Regions from separate parts of the Phycicoccus sp. genome, predicted to be linked through region 1. Evidence: riboswitches for the same ligand, from Rfam matches in the RefSeq annotation. Region 1 holds a riboswitch; the other holds the start of a gene.

Region 1 (7,508 bases):
ACCAGCCCTTCTGGCGGCGGATTCTTGTCGTCGCGGACGAACAACTGCTGGCGGAACATCGTCTCCGGCCAGACGATGAGATCGATGGGGCGTTGCGACGCGCGCACGGCTTCGAGCGAAAGCCGCGACTGCTGCTGCATCACATTGGCGTCGCGTTCGACGGTCCCCTTCCAATCGGCGAGCATGTCGCTTTGGATGAGGGCGATCGTGGGGCCGGCTGTTCGCGGTTGCTTCATTTCGCCGATCGGACGAAAGACGAGGGCGAGCGATCCGTAGGCAAGGGCTGCAGTGAGTGCGATTGCGGCGGGGGCGAGGGCGCGGAGGAGGTTGGGGCTGCCGCCCTCGTGCGGGGCCGGGCGGGAGGTCCCCTCGGTGCCGTGGGCGGTGAGGGCGGCGTTGGCACCCCCGCCGGCGAGGTAGGGGTCGGCGGCGTCGAGCCAGTCGCGGCGCCCGACCAGCGCGCCGGTGCCGAACGGGGCGTGGAGCTTGTGCCCGGAGAAGGCCACCCAGTCGGCGTCCAGCGCGGCGAGGTCGACGCGGCGGTGGGCGACGAGCTGGGCGGCGTCGAGGAGGACGCGGGCACCGTGCCGCCGCGCGACGGCGACGGCCCGCTCGACCGGCCACAGCTCGCCGGTGACGTTCGAGGCTCCGGTGACGACGACGAGCGGGGCCGGCCCGCCGGCGAGCCCGAGCAGGGCCGCCTCCAGTCGGCCGAGCGCCTCCTCCGGCGACGCGGGGACGGGCAGCCGGTGCGTCGTCGCCGCCGGCCAGGGCAGGAGGGAGGCGTGGTGCTCGGACGCGAAGACGAGGACCGGGGTGCCCTCCGGCAGCGCGCGGGCGAGGAGGTTGGTGGCGTCGGTCGTCGTCCGGGTCAGCACGACGACGTCGTCCGCGCGGGCGCCGACGAAGCGGGCCACCTCCTCGCGGGCGGCCTCGTAGTGCGCGCTCGTGACCCGCGACAGCCATCCGGTGCCGCGGTGCACGCTCGAGTACGTGCGGGTCGCGGTCTCGACGGCGCGCACGACGGACTCCAGCGCCGGTGTCGAGGCGGCGTGGTCGAGCTGCGCGTAGTCGACGGTGCCGCCGGTGGCCAGCGGCACCGGGTCGGGCCGGACGACGGCGGGCAGCCGCCGGGCCAGCGGCGCCGGGACGTGGCGGACGGTTCCTGCGTGGTGGGTGGACATCGGTGCTCCCGAGGGCCTCGAGGACCCTCGGACGGTGCCGGGGACCCGCGCTTGCCGACGTCGCTGCGACGCCGACCAGGTCGTCACCCGGGGCACCCCCACCGCGGAGGAGGGTTGCCGGCCAGCGAGCCGGGGCTTGTCACTGGCACTCATGACCTACGGCGACGAGTGTGACCGGCGGCCCGCGCCACCCGCACCCGCGGTCCACGACCCGAGACGGCAGGCGGCCCGGCCCCGTCCCCTCGGGTCTCCCGTCGGGGTCAGGCAGGGACGACGTTGACGAGCTTCGGGGCCCGCACGATGACCGTCCGCACGCCGTTCTCGAGGGCGGCCTGCACCTTCGGGCTGGCCAGCGCCAGCTCGCGCAGGGCGTCCTCGGTGATGTCGCTCGCCACCTCGAGGCGGTCCTTGACCTTGCCCCTGACCTGGACGACACAGGTGACCGTCTCGTCGACGAGCAGCGCGGGGTCCGCGACCGGGAACGGCTCGTGGGCCAGGGACTCGGTGTGCCCCAACCGCATCCACAGCTCCTCGGCGATGTGCGGGGCGAGCGGCGCGACCATGAGGACGAGCGCGTCGGCCGCGGCGCGGGGCACGCCCCCCTCGAGCTTGGTCAGGGCGTTGTTCAGCTCGGTGAGCCGGGCGATGGCCGTGTTGAAGCCGAGGCTCGCGTAGTCGGTGCGCACCGCGTCGATGGTCCGGTGCAGCACGCGGGTGGTGGCGTCGTCGAGGGGCGCGTCGACGACGACGACCTCGCCGCTCTCCTCGTCGACGACGTTGCGCCACAACCGCTGGAGGAAGCGCTGGCTGCCGACGACGGCCCGGGTGTCCCACGGCTTGCTCTGCTCGAGCGGGCCTAGGCCCATCTCGTAGAGGCGGAAGGTGTCGGCGCCGTAGGCGGCGTACATCTCGTCCGGGCTCACCATGTTCTTCAGCGACTTGCCGATCTTGCCGAACTCGCGGGTCACCGGCCGTCCCTGCCAGGTGAAGCCGCCGTCGGGGGCCTCCTCGACCTCCCGGGCCTCGACCGGCTGGCCGCGGTCGTCGCGGTACGCGGCGGCCTGGATGTAGCCCTGGCTGAAGTACGTGCGGAACGGCTCGTCGCTGCTCAGGTGCCCCAGGTCGTGGAGCACCTTGTGCCAGAAGCGGGCGTAGAGCAGGTGGAGCACGGCGTGCTCGACGCCGCCGACGTACAGGTCGACGCCACCGGGGTCGCGGGTTCCCGGGGCGGCGCCCGCGACGGGCTCCGGACGCGGTCCCATCCAGTAGGACTCGTTCTCGGGGTCGACCAGCGCGTCGGCGTTCTCGGGGTCGAGGTAGCGCAGGTAGTACCAGCACGAGCCGGCCCAGTTGGGCATCGTGTTCGTCTCGCGCCGGAAGCGGCGCAGGCCGCGGCCATCGCCGAGGTCGAGCTCGACGTCGACCCACTCCTGCACGCGCGAGAGGGGCGGCTCGGGCTCGCTGCCGGCGTCCTCGGGGTCGTAGGTCTTGGGGCTGTAGTCGGGCACCTCGGGCAGCTCGACGGGGAGCATGGAATCGGGCACCGCGTGCGCGACGCCGTCCTCGTCGAAGAGCACCGGGAAGGGCTCGCCCCAGTAGCGCTGCCGGCTGAAGAGCCAGTCGCGCAGCTTGTAGGTGACCGTCGGCTCGCCGATCCCCTTCTCCTGCAGCCAGGCCGTCATCCGCTCCTTGGCCTCGGGCACGTCGAGACCGTCGAGGCTCAGCTCGTCGTTGCTCGAGTTGATCGCCGGGCCCCTGCCGGTGAACGCGGTGGCCGGGTCGTGGCCCTCGTCGGGCTGCACGGTGCGGATCTTGGGCAGGTGGAAGGCGGTGGCGAAGTCCCAGTCGCGCTCGTCCTGGCCCGGGACGGCCATGATCGCGCCGGTGCCATAGCCCATGAGCACGTAGTCGGCGACGAACACCGGGATGCGGGTGCCGGTGACGGGGTTGGTCGCCCAGCCGCCGGTGAAGACACCGGTCTTGTCCTTGCCCTCGGTCTGCCGCTCGACGTCGCTCTTGCGGGAGGCGGCCCGGCGGTAGGTGTCGACGGCCTCGGCGGGCGTGGCGGCGCCGCCGGTCCAGGCGTCGTCGGTCCCCTCGGGCCAGCCACCGGAGGGGACGAGCTCGTCGACGAGCGGGTGCTCCGGGGCCAGGACCATGAAGGTCGCGCCGAAGAGGGTGTCGGGGCGAGTCGTGAAGACCTCGATGCCGGTGCCGTCGACGGCCCCCTCGACGGGGAACGTCACGCGCGCACCCTGGCTGCGCCCGATCCAGTTCCGCTGCATGATGCGGACCTTCTCCGGCCACTCGACCCGGTCGAGGTCGTCGGCCAGCCGGTCGGCGTAGGCGGTGATCCGCATCATCCACTGGCGCAGGTTGCGCTTGAAGACCGGGAAGTTGCCCCGCTCGGAGCGGCCGTCGTTGGTGACCTCCTCGTTGGAGAGCACGGTGCCGAGGCCGGGGCACCAGTTGACCGGAGCCTCGGAGGTGTAGGCCAGCCGCTGCGCGTCGAGGATGCCGGCGCGCTCGACGTCGGACAGGTCCTCCCACCCGCGGCCGTCGTCGTTCGGCAGCGGCCGCGTGCCGCTGCGGTACTCCTCGACGAGCTCCTCGACGGGGCGCGCACGGCCCCGTCCGCCATCGGGGCGCTCGGCGTCGGGGTCGTACCAGGAGTTGAAGATCCGCAGGAAGATCCACTGCGTCCAGCGGTAGTAGTCGGGGTCCATCGTGCGGATGGAGCGACGGTCGTCGTGGCCCAGCCCGAGGCGGCGCAGCTGGCGCGCCATGATGACGATGTTGTCCTCGGTCGTCTTGCGCGGGTGCTGACCGGTCTGCACCGCGTACTGCTCGGCGGGCAGGCCGAAGGCGTCGTAGCCCAGGCAGTGCAGGACGTTCTTGCCGAGCATCCGGTTGTAGCGGGCGTAGACGTCGGTGGCGATGTAGCCCAGCGGGTGCCCGACGTGCAGGCCGGCGCCGCTCGGGTACGGGAACATGTCGAGGACGAGCAGGTGGCCGTTCTCGTAGTCGGCGACGGCCTGCGGGTCGGCCCACGGGCCGGCCGGGTTCGGGGCGTGGAAGGTGCCACGCTCCTGCCAGCGGTCCTGCCAGGCCACCTCGATCTGACCGGCCAGCTCGGCGGTGTAGCGGTGCGGGGTCTCGCTCATCTCGTCCTCGTCGTCGTCGTGTCCCGCGGCCATGAAAAAACCCCTCGCACAGGAGGGGTCGCCGCGCGGGCCTGGGGGTGGCCGGCGCGGCTAGGTAAGGAGCAGGAACCTCGGCACCTGCTCAGGGTAGCGCAGCCGGGGCGGGCGGTGTCCGGGGGTGCTGCCCGGGCGGGCGGCGCCGCGGGGGCGCCGCCCGCTGCCGGGCGCGGGTCAGTGCATCGAGTGGACGACGGCGTGCCCGCGCCCGCGGCTCATCAGGGCGCGGTTGACCGGCACCGTGACGACGAACGCGACGGCCAGGGACGCGACGAGGGAGGCCCAGAACAGCACCGTGCCGAGGCCGGCGTCCATCGCGCCGGGCACGAGGACCATGAAGCCGTTGTCGACGACCTCCATGACGAGGATCGAGACGGTGTCGGCGGCGAGCGCGACCCCCAGGGCCGCTCCGAGGGCCAGGCCGGCCCGCAGCACCGACGAGACGGTGAGGGCGTAGCCGGTGACGAAGGCCAGGACGACGGAGAGGAGCACGACGGCACCGGTCCCGAGGCCGAGCGCGGTGCCGAGGACCATTCCGAGGACCTCGCCGATCGCGCACCCGGTGAGGCAGTGCAGGGTCGCCGACGCGGCGTCCCGCCAGGTCGTCGTGGTGTCGTGGGCGTGGCTGTGAGTGGTCATGGCCGGACCAACGGGATACCCCCATGGGGTATTCCGCGTGAGTGGTCGACCGGGACCGACGCTCCGCGAGCTACCGGTGTCAGCCGAGCATGCCGGCGACGATGAGTGCCTGCGCGAGGTGGTAGGTGACGATGACGACCGGGCCGGTCCACGGCCGCTCCTCGACGAAGCGGCCGAGGGCGAGGACGGTGTCGCTGACGACGAAGAGGCTGACGCCGGCGGCGACGAGCGGGCTGCCGGTGGCCCAGCCGGCGAGCGCCATCCCGGCGATGACCGCCATGTAGAGGGCGACGGCAGCGCCGAGGCCGGGGCCTCCGTCGCGGATCGCAGCGGGCAGGATGCGGCGGCCGGCGAGGAGCGCGACGGCGACGAGGGCCGCGCCGGCGATCGCCAGGTCCGGGCGGTCGAGGGCGTGCTGGACGAAGGCGACGACGTAGGCCAGGTGGCCGACGAGGAAGGCGGCGAGGCCACCGACGAAGCGCGGTTCGGAGTCGCCGAGGAGGAAGACGTCGCCGACGAGGCCGAGGGCAAGGGCGGCGAGCAGGGCGGGGCCGCCGGGGCTCTGGGTCGCGCCGCTCGCCAGCGCCACGGCGACGAGCCCGACCATGACGAGCGGCTTGGCCCAGCGCTCGGTGGCCTGGCGGTCGGTGGCGACGGCCCACCAGTCGAGGGCGGCGGCGACTGCGGTGACAAGGACGAGCGCGGTGAGCAGCACGGCGGGCATCCTGCCAGTCGTCGGGCCGTTCGACGCCGGACCCGAGGGCCCGGGCAGGACCGGTCGTCCCCCACCTCCGTGCCCGGGCCCGGACCTGAGCGCCCGGACGGGACATGTCATCCCCCCACCTCCTTGCCCGTCGCAAGCGATCCCTTGCGCCCGGCAAGCGATCCCTCGCGCCCGGCAAGCGATCCCTCGCGCCCGGCAAGCGATCCCTTGCGCCCGGCAAGCGATCCCTTGCGTCGAGCACGCGATCCCTTGCGTCGAGCACGGGATCCCTTGCCGGGCGCATGGAGTCCCGGGGAGCACATGGTGGCCGACTCCCCTCAGCTCGGCCGGGCCACGGGGGCGGCCTGTGGATGACGCCCACGGCGAGCACGCCACCCACGGCAGGATCACCTCCGAGACCTACGGATCGGAGCCACCCGATGGAGCCCACCCCTGCCGCCGGCGCCCCACGACGCCGCTCGCCGACCTGGACCCGACGACGCGGCATCGCTCCGGCCGAGAGCGCCGAGCACTCCCCGTGGCTCCGGCTCCACGAGCACCTGGCGGTCCGGCACGGCATCCGGGCCGACCTCCCCCGCCGGTGGGAGCGCCCGGACGCCGACGACCCCCGCAACCTTCCTGCGCTCCTCCGCCAGGCCAGCGCGCAGGTCGACGCCGACCTCGCCCGGGCCTTGGCCGACCTCGCCCCCGGTCTCACCCCCGACGGCCTCGACGTCTTGCGGCGCCTGCGCGACAAGCGGTCCACCGGGGTGCACCTGGCCGAGTACCTCGGTCGGTCCGAGGCCCGGGTGAGCCGGCTGCTCGCCTCGCTCGCCGAGCGCGGCCTGGTCCACCGCGAGCCGAGCTGGCGTGACCTCCGCTCCCACCGCGCCGAGCTCACCGACGAGGGCCGTCGGATGGTGTCCCGCCTCGAGCCCCGCCTCGACGAGCTCCTCGAGTCGCGGCTCGAAGGGCTCGAGGACGTCGAGCGCCGCGCGCTGCGGCTGGTCCTCCAGGCGGTGGCCGACCGCCCGCCCCGGCGCCCCCGGCGGGCACCGCGCCCCGCACCGCCCCACGCCGCGTGAGGCGCCTGCCCCACACCGAGCCCCGGCCTCAGCGCAGCTCGAGCACCCCGTCCTCGAGCCGCCCGAACCGGGTGACCGCCACGTCGTAGAGGTAGCTCTGCACCACCCGCCACGGCCGCCGCTCGGCCTGGTGCGGCAGAAGGTGCGCGCCGCGCCGCACGTAGCCGGAGGTGAGGTCGAGCAGCGGCCGGTCGGCGCCGCCGGTGCCGTCCCACCGGGGTGTCGCGACGCCGAGCCCACGCCGGTCGAGGTGCCCGAGCAGGTGGCAGACCCAGCGGGCGGTGAGGTCGGCCCGCAGCGTCCAGCTGGCGTTCGTGTACCCCACGGAGAGGAAGAGGTTGGGCACCCCGGAGAGCATGCAGCCCTTGTAGACGTGGTGGGCCGGCACCGACACCGCGTGCCCGTCCACGGCGAGCGCCGCGCCTCCGCCGATCTCGAGCCGCAGCCCGGTCGCGGTGACGACGAGGTCGGCCGGCAGCACCCGCCCGTCCCCCAGCCGCACGCCCTCGGGCACGAAGCGGTCGATCGTCGCCGTCACCACCTCGGCGCCCCCACCGGCGATGGCGTCGAGGAGGTCGCCGTCCGGGGCCAGGCAGACCCGCTGGTCCCAGGGGTCGTAGGCCGGGTTGAAGTGGGTGTCGACGTCATAGCCCTCGGGCAGCCGCTCGAGCAGCCGGCGCCGCAGCACCCGACGTCC
Region 2 (7,508 bases), on a different contig from region 1:
GAGGCGCCGACGACGTGCGCGGCGGCGATGCCGAGGTGGTCGAGGAGTGCGCGGGCGTCCTCGGCCATGTCCGACAGGAGGTAGTCGGCGCCGCCGGAGCCGGGGCGCAGGAAGCTGCGGACGACCGCCGCGCGGGCCGGCGCGGGGCCGTCGGTGAAGCTGGAGAGCCCGATGTCGCGGTTGTCGTGCCGGACCACCCGGAAGCCGCGCTCGACGAGCGAGGCGACGAAGTCGGTCGGCCAGCCGACGAGCTGGGTGCCGAGGCCCATGACGAGCAGCATCGGGATGCCGTCGTCCGGGCCGTCGACCTCGTAGGCGATCTCCACGTCACCGAGCTGCGCCGTAGCCATGACCGCAGTGTCGCACCCGTCCACGCCCCGCCGGGGAGCGCCCACCGTGCGCGTCTAGCATGGCGGGCGTGATCGCACCGCTGACGTACGTCGTCGTGGGCCTCGCCGTGGTCCTGTGCGTCGCCGCGGTCTGGTACGCCGTCCGCGACCGGCTCATCGACGACCGGCTGCTCGTCGTCGCGGCCCTCGTCGAGGTCGGGCTGCTCGCCCTCCTCGTCGCGGGCCTCGCCGACCTCGGTCACATCACGGACGACGCCGAGAAGGCGACGTTCGTCGCGTACCTCGTCAGCCTGCCGGTCATCCCCGTCGGTACCTCGTTCCTCGCGATCAAGGAGAAGTCGCGCTGGGCGATGGGCTCGATCGCGGTCGGCGCGTTCGCCGTCGGGGTGATGGCCGCCCGCCTCGCGCAGATCTGGATGTCCTATGGCTGATTCCCGCCCCGACCGCAGCCCAGAGGCCCCCCGGGACCGCCGCGCGCTCGGCGGCCCCGGCGTGCTCCTCGTCGTCGTCTACGGGGTGCTGGCGCTCGCCGCCACCGGTCGCTCGGTCCTCCAGATCAGCGAGTACTTCGACCGGGCGCCCCTGGCCTACCTGCTGTCGGCGTTCGCCGCGGTCGTCTACGTCCTCGCCACCTGGTGCCTCGCCCGCGGCGGGTCGTGGGTGCGCGTCGGCATCGTCGCCTGTGCGGTCGAGCTCGTCGGCGTCCTCGTCGTCGGCCTCGCCTCCTACTTCGTGCCGTCGGCGTTCCCGGACAAGACCGTCTGGTCGCACCTCGGCGCGGGCTACGGCTACGTTCCGCTCGTCCTGCCGGTCCTCGGGCTGCTGTGGTTCCGGCGGGTCGAGCGCGGTGCCCGGGCCGTGCCGGCGACGCACCCGGCGCCGTCGTCCGGCGACGAGGGCACCGCCGCCTCGCCCGAGTGACGGACGGTCGTCCCGCACGGCGCGACGACGAGCCTGGGGTCAGCCGTCGCGACGCTCGAGGACCAGCACCGGGATGAGCCGGTCGGTCTTCTCCTGGTAGTCGGCGTAGGGCGGGTAGGCCGCCACGCAGCGCTCCCACCACTCCTCGCGCTCGGTGCCGGTGATCTCGCGGGCGCGGGCCGGCCACGACTCGGTGCCGTCCTGGAGGGTGATGTCGGGGTCGGCGAGCAGGTTGCCGTACCAGGCGGGGTGCTCGGGAGCGCCGCCCTTGCTCGCGACGGCCGCGTACGTGCCCTCGTGCTCGACCCGCATCAGGGGCACCTTGCGCAGCGCCCCGGTCTTCCGGCCGCGCATCGTCAGCATGACGACGGGGCGGTCCATGACCTTCACCGAGCGGGTGTCACCCGTCCTCTCGATCGTCTCGACCTGGTCGCGGACCCAGCCGGTGGGGGAGGGGATGTAGTTCTCGCTCATGCCAGGGTCCAACTCACTTGTCGCTCGAGGTCTTCCACAGGTTGATGCCGGCGTCCCGGGCGTGCTTGTCGATCTGCGCCAGCTCGTCCTTCGTGAACCGCAGCTTCTTCACCGCGTCGAGGCTGTCGTCGAGCTGGGCGACCGAGCTCGCGCCGACGAGGACCGAGGTCACCCGCGGGTCGCGCAGCGCCCACGCCAGCGCCATCTGGGCGAGCGACTGGCCGCGCGCCCTCGCCATCCGGTCGAGGGCCCGGACGTGCTTGAGCGCGGAGTCCGTGAGCAGCGACGGGTCGAGCGACTTGCCCTGTGCCGCACGCGAACCCTCGGGGATGCCCTTGAGGTACTTGTTCGTCAGCATCCCCTGGGCGAGCGGGGAGAACGCGATGCAGCCGACCCCGGTCTCGCCGAGCGCGTCGAGCAGGCCCTCCTCCTCGATCCACCGGTTGAGCATCGAGTACGAGGGCTGGTGGATGAGCAGCGGCGTGCCCATCGAGCGGAGGATCTCGACCGCCTCGCGCGTGCGCTGCGCCGAGTACGACGAGATGCCGACGTAGAGCGCCTTGCCCGCCCGGACGAGGGAGTCGAGGGCGCCCAGGGTCTCCTCGAGCGGAGTCGTCTCGTCGAAGCGGTGGCTGTAGAAGATGTCGACGTGGTCCAAGCCCATCCGCCGCAGCGACTGGTCGCACGACGCGGTGATGTACTTCCGGGAGCCGCCGCCCTGGCCGTACGGGCCGGGCCACATGTCGTAGCCGGCCTTGGAGCTGATGACGAGCTCGTCGCGGTACGGGCGGAAGTCGCGGGCGAAGAGCGTGCCGAAGTTGCGCTCGGCGGCTCCGTAGGGCGGCCCGTAGTTGTTCGCGAGGTCGAAGTGCGTCACACCGCGGTCGAAGGCGCGACGGAGGATGGCCTGCTGGCGCCCGAGCGGCACGTCGTCACCGAAGTTGTGCCACAGGCCGAGCGAGATCGCGGGCAGGTCGAGGCCGGAGCGGCCGGTGCGGCGGTAGGGCATCCCGGCGCGGTAACGGTTCGCGGCGGCCTTGTACTCGTCGGCGTGGAAGGTCATGGCCCCGATCCTTCCCGACTTCTTGCGAATCACCCACCTCCGGGCCCGCCCTTTCGGCCGCGGCGGGTGGGTTTTCCGCAATGGGTCGGGACAGGGCGGGGGTGCCCGGAGGATGAGACGGGGCGGGGGCGATGGTGGCCGGCGCCGGCCGGCGTGCCTATCCTGTCGGCAGGTCATGAGCGCCAGCGCCAAGCCCCGGCTCGCTGGCCGGCAACCCTCCTCCGCGGTGGGGTGCCCCGGGTGAGGACCTGGCGTGCGGCGCCCGTCGCACGCAAGCGCGGGAGCACCCCCGGTACCCCCGCCGAGTACACGTCCGCGTGCGCCCGGCCGAACGTCGGGCCCACCACCGAAAGTGGGAGCCAAGCAGATGACCGACCCGTCCCAGTGGGGATTCGAGACCCGACAGGTCCACTCCGGCCAGCAGCCGGACACCGCGACCGGGGCTCGTGCCCTGCCGATCTACCAGACCACGTCGTACGTCTTCAACGACACCGCGCACGCCGAGAACCTCTTCGCGCTGCGGGAGTTCGGCAACATCTACACGCGCATCATGAACCCGACCCAGGATGCCGTCGAGCAGCGCATCGCGGCGCTCGAGGGAGGTGTCGGCGCGCTGCTCGTGGCCTCCGGCCAGGCCGCTACCACCCTCGGCCTGCTCAACGTCGCCGAGGCCGGGGACCACATCGTCTCCAGCGCGGCCCTCTACGGCGGCACGGTCAACCTCCTGAAGTACACGTTCGCCAAGCTCGGCGTCGAGGTGACCTTCGTCGAGGACCACACCGACCCGCAGGCCTGGCGCGACGCCGTCCGTCCGAACACCAAGGCCTTCTTCGGCGAGACGATCGCCAACCCCAAGGCCGAGGTCCTCGACATCGAGGCGGTCGCCGCGGTCGCGCACGAGGCGGGGGTGCCACTCGTCGTCGACAACACGATCGCCACGCCGTACCTCGTCAACCCGCTGCAGTGGGGCGCCGACGTCGTCATCCACTCGGCGACCAAGTACCTCGGCGGGCACGGCACGTCGATCGCCGGCGTCATCGTCGACGGCGGCACCTTCGACTACACCCAGGACCCGGAGCGCTTCCCGAACTACAACACCCCGGACGAGAGCTACCACGGCCTGCGCTTCGGCCCGGACCTCGGCGTCGGCAGCCCGTTCGGCGCGAACCTGTCCTACATCCTCAAGGCCCGGGTGCAGCTGCTGCGCGACCTCGGGTCGGCGATCAGCCCGTTCAACGCCTTCCTCATCGGCCAGGGCCTCGAGACGCTCAGCCTGCGGGTCGAGCGGCACATCGAGAACGCCCGCGCCGTGGCGCAGTACCTCGAGCAGCACCCGCAGGTCGAGTCGGTCCGGTGGGCCTCGCTCGACTCCAGCCCGGGCAAGGCGCTCGCGGACAAGTACGCGCCCAAGGGCGCCGGTGCGGTGCTCGCGTTCGAGATCGCCGGCGGGGTGGAGGCCGGGCGACGCTTCGTCGAGGGCCTGTCACTGCACAGCCACGTCGCGAACATCGGCGACGTGCGCTCGCTGGCCATCCACCCGGCGTCGACCACCCACAGCCAGGGCGGCGACGCCGACCGGCTCGCCGCCGGCGTGACGCCCGGGCTGGTCCGGCTCGCGGTCGGCATCGAGACGATCGCCGACATCCTCGCCGACCTCGACGCCGGGTTCGCCGCCGCGCTGGGTTCCGGCGACGCGGGGGACGCCGCCCCCGAGCTGGTCGGCGCGACGCAGGCCTGACCTCGCAGCGGTCCGGCGCCGGGAGCCCCTCCCGGCGCCGGACCGGGCTACGGTCGAGCGATGGACGAGAGCCTGACCGAGACCCTGCTCGACCTCGAGCGCCGGGGGTGGGACTCCCTCTGCGACGGCACCGGGGCGAAGCTCTACGGCGACCTGATGACCGACGACGGCGTCATGGTGCTCGCGCACGGCGCCGTGCTCGACCGCGCGGAGGTCGTCGCCTCGCTCGCCGACGCCCCACCGTGGGACGACTACGCGATCGACGACGTGCGCGTCGTGGCGCTCGGCGCCGACGCGGCCTCGCTCGTCTACCGCGGGACCGCCCGGCGGGAGGGCGCGGACCCGTTCGTCGGCGCGATGACCAGCACGTACGTGCGGGTCGCCGGTGCGTGGCGCCTCGCGGTGTACACCCAGACCGTCGTCCCGGACTGACCCGACCGACCCGTCCAGACCGTCCCGACCGACCCGACCCGGCCGACCTGAGCGACCCGGCGGCGCGGGGGCCTGTGGAAAACCCGACGGCCGGATGCCCCGAGCGGCCTAGCGTCCAGGCATGACGAGCTACCGGGTCGACGCCGAGACGGTCCTCGAGGTGGGGGCCGGCCTCGTCGACCTCGCCGAGGGGCTGGCGACGATGGGCGACCCGCGCGCCGACCGCTGGGCGTTCGGGCCGGGCTCCTCCGGCGCCGCCGCCGAGGAGCTGCTCGGCGGGTGGCGCCTCGCCCGGCTGCGGCTCGCGGAGGCGCTCACCGTCCTCGGGGAGTCCGCGGCGCAGGCCGGCGGGGCGTACCTCGACACCGACGCCGGGGTCTCCCGGGGGCTCGGGGGTGGGCCCACGTGGTGATGCTGCTCCGGCCGGTCGAGGGCTCGGGGGAGGGGGTGCGCCGGGTCGCCGACGCCGTCGAGGCCACCGGTCGCCGCCTCGCCGACGCCGCCTCGACGCTCACCCGGCTGCGGGCCGGTGCGGTCTGGGACGGCCCGGCCGGGGAGGCCTTCTCGCAGCGGATGGCCTCGGCGCCGACCGTCCTCGACCGCGCCGCCGACCGCTTCCTCGGCGCGGCCCGGCCGATGCGCGAGCTCGCGGCCGTCCTCGACGACGCCCAGGCGGTGGCCCAGCAGGCCGTCGACGCGCACGACGAGGCCTGGGAGTGGTACCGCGTCCTCGAGGAGCGCGCCGTCGTGCTCGTCGGACGCGGCGTCGCCGAGACCTCGCCCGAGCTCCTCGCGGTGCGTCACGCCCAGCAGGAGCAGATGGCCGAGGTCGCCCGGGCCGAGGCGCGGCACGCCGCAGCGTTGGACGGGCTCCGGGCGGCCGACGCCCGGTGCACGGCCGCCCTGCGGGCGCTCGCCGACGACGACCTCGTCGACCCCTGGCTCTACCGCGGACTGCGCACCACCAGCTCGGTCGGCCACGGGGTGGGGTACCTCGCGATGCTGCCCGCCCGGGTCGCGCCGGAGTGCGCCGTCGCCGGGCTCGTCGGGGAGGGGGTCGGCACGCTCGCCGACGGTGCCCTGCTCGTCGGCTACGGCGAGGGCGGCTGGCGCGAGCTGGGGGTCTCGGCCGGGGCCTGGGCGCTCGGCGCCACCGGGCAGACGATGCGCCGGGGCGCGACGGCGGGTACGGTCCTGCGGGCCGACGGCGGCGTCGCCGCCCGCACCCTCACCACGCAGGAGCGCCTCTTGGCCGGCGCGGCCACCACCGCCCGCGAGCGGGTCGCCGCCGCCCGGGCCCGGTTCGCCCCCCTCCCGTCCGGCGGCACGCCGAGCGCCCTCGTCGGCGGCCCGGCGGTCCGTGCGCCCGGCTCGCGCGGGCTCACGGGGGCCGCGGGCGGTGGCGTGCGTGCCGTCCGCCGCCGGGTCGCGTCGGCCCGCACCGGCCTGCGGATGGTCGGGGCCGGCGGCCCGCAGACGGTCCGGATGTACGCGGCCGGTGTCAGCCTCGGCGCCGGCGGCCGGCTGCTGCCGCACGTCGTCCCCGAGCCGCCGGCCCTCCGGCCGCAGCGGCCGGCCTCCCTGACGGGAGCGGACCGGGTGGAAACGCGGACGACCTCGTGGTGAGCCCGACCTATCCTGTCGGCCATGCCCGCCCGACCCGACACCGCGACCGCGGCGCTCGACCCGGCGGAGCTGCACTACCCCGAGCACCTCCCGGTCGTCGCCCGCCGCGAGGACATCCTCGAGGCCCTGCGCGAGCACCAGGTCGTCGTCATCGCCGGCGAGACCGGGTCGGGCAAGACCACCCAGCTGCCGAAGATGTGCCTCGAGCTGGGCCGCGGCGCCGACGGCCGCCAGGTCGGGCACACCCAGCCCCGCCGCATCGCCGCGCGCTCGGTCGCCGAGCGGATCGCCGAGGAGATGCAGGTCGAGCTCGGCGGCCTCGTCGGGTACCAGGTGCGGTTCGGCGACCACAGCAGCGACGCCACCCGGGTCAAGGTGATGACCGACGGCATCCTCCTCTCGGAGCTGCAGCGCGACCGCGACCTGCGCCGCTACGACACGATCGTCATCGACGAGGCGCACGAGCGCAGCCTCAACATCGACTTCATCCTCGGCTACCTCAAGCAGCTGCTGCCCCGCCGGCCCGACCTCAAGGTCGTCGTCACCTCGGCGACCATCGACCCCGACCGCTTCGCCCGGCACTTCGCCACCGACGAACGCGGCGAGGTGGTCCGCGAGGTGCCGGTGCTCGAGGTCTCCGGGCGCACCTTCCCGGTCGAGGTCCGCTACCGCCCGCTCGTCACCCTCGACCCCGACGGCCGCCACGTCGTCGACGAGCGCGACCAGGTGACCGGTGTCGTCGAGGCCGTCGAGGAGCTGTGGACCGAGGAGCCACCGGCGCCGGACGCCACCGACATCCTCGTGTTCTTCTCCGGGGAGCGGGAGATCCGCGACGCCGCCGAGGCCCTCACCGCGCTTCGGCTGCCCGGCACCGAGGTGCTGCCGCTCTTCGCCCGGCTCTCCG

What was found. A riboswitch is a leader RNA that binds a small molecule or an ion and turns the genes downstream of it on or off. The one in region 1 is predicted to bind S-adenosylmethionine.
Region 2: it holds a riboswitch for S-adenosylmethionine, as region 1 does, so the genes downstream of both, PKA89_RS14635 (bifunctional o-acetylhomoserine/o-acetylserine sulfhydrylase) here and PKA89_RS11810 (aminotransferase class V-fold PLP-dependent enzyme) in region 1, are expected to answer to the same signal.

The regions. Positions count from the first base shown of each region.
Region 1 is NZ_DAOLAC010000017.1:67,107-74,614, reverse strand. It holds partial or broken gene PKA89_RS11810 (aminotransferase class V-fold PLP-dependent enzyme) at 1-1,184, opposite strand, end outside; SAM riboswitch class IV at 1,227-1,341, opposite strand; gene leuS (leucine--tRNA ligase) at 1,445-4,348, opposite strand; gene PKA89_RS11800 (DUF4396 domain-containing protein) at 4,559-5,023, opposite strand; gene PKA89_RS11795 (lysoplasmalogenase) at 5,103-5,747, opposite strand; gene PKA89_RS11790 (MarR family transcriptional regulator) at 6,167-6,811, shown strand; gene PKA89_RS11785 (NAD(P)/FAD-dependent oxidoreductase) at 6,840-7,508, opposite strand, start outside.
Region 2 is NZ_DAOLAC010000027.1:11,613-19,120, reverse strand. It holds gene PKA89_RS14660 (alpha/beta fold hydrolase) at 1-350, opposite strand, end outside; gene PKA89_RS14655 (hypothetical protein) at 419-781, shown strand; gene PKA89_RS14650 (hypothetical protein) at 774-1,271, shown strand; gene PKA89_RS14645 (nitroreductase family deazaflavin-dependent oxidoreductase) at 1,311-1,745, opposite strand; gene mgrA (L-glyceraldehyde 3-phosphate reductase) at 1,759-2,808, opposite strand; SAM riboswitch class IV at 2,980-3,092, shown strand; gene PKA89_RS14635 (bifunctional o-acetylhomoserine/o-acetylserine sulfhydrylase) at 3,176-4,546, shown strand; gene PKA89_RS14630 (nuclear transport factor 2 family protein) at 4,607-4,978, shown strand; gene PKA89_RS14625 (hypothetical protein) at 5,100-5,390, shown strand; gene PKA89_RS14620 (putative T7SS-secreted protein) at 5,384-6,604, shown strand; gene hrpA (ATP-dependent RNA helicase HrpA) at 6,626-7,508, shown strand, end outside.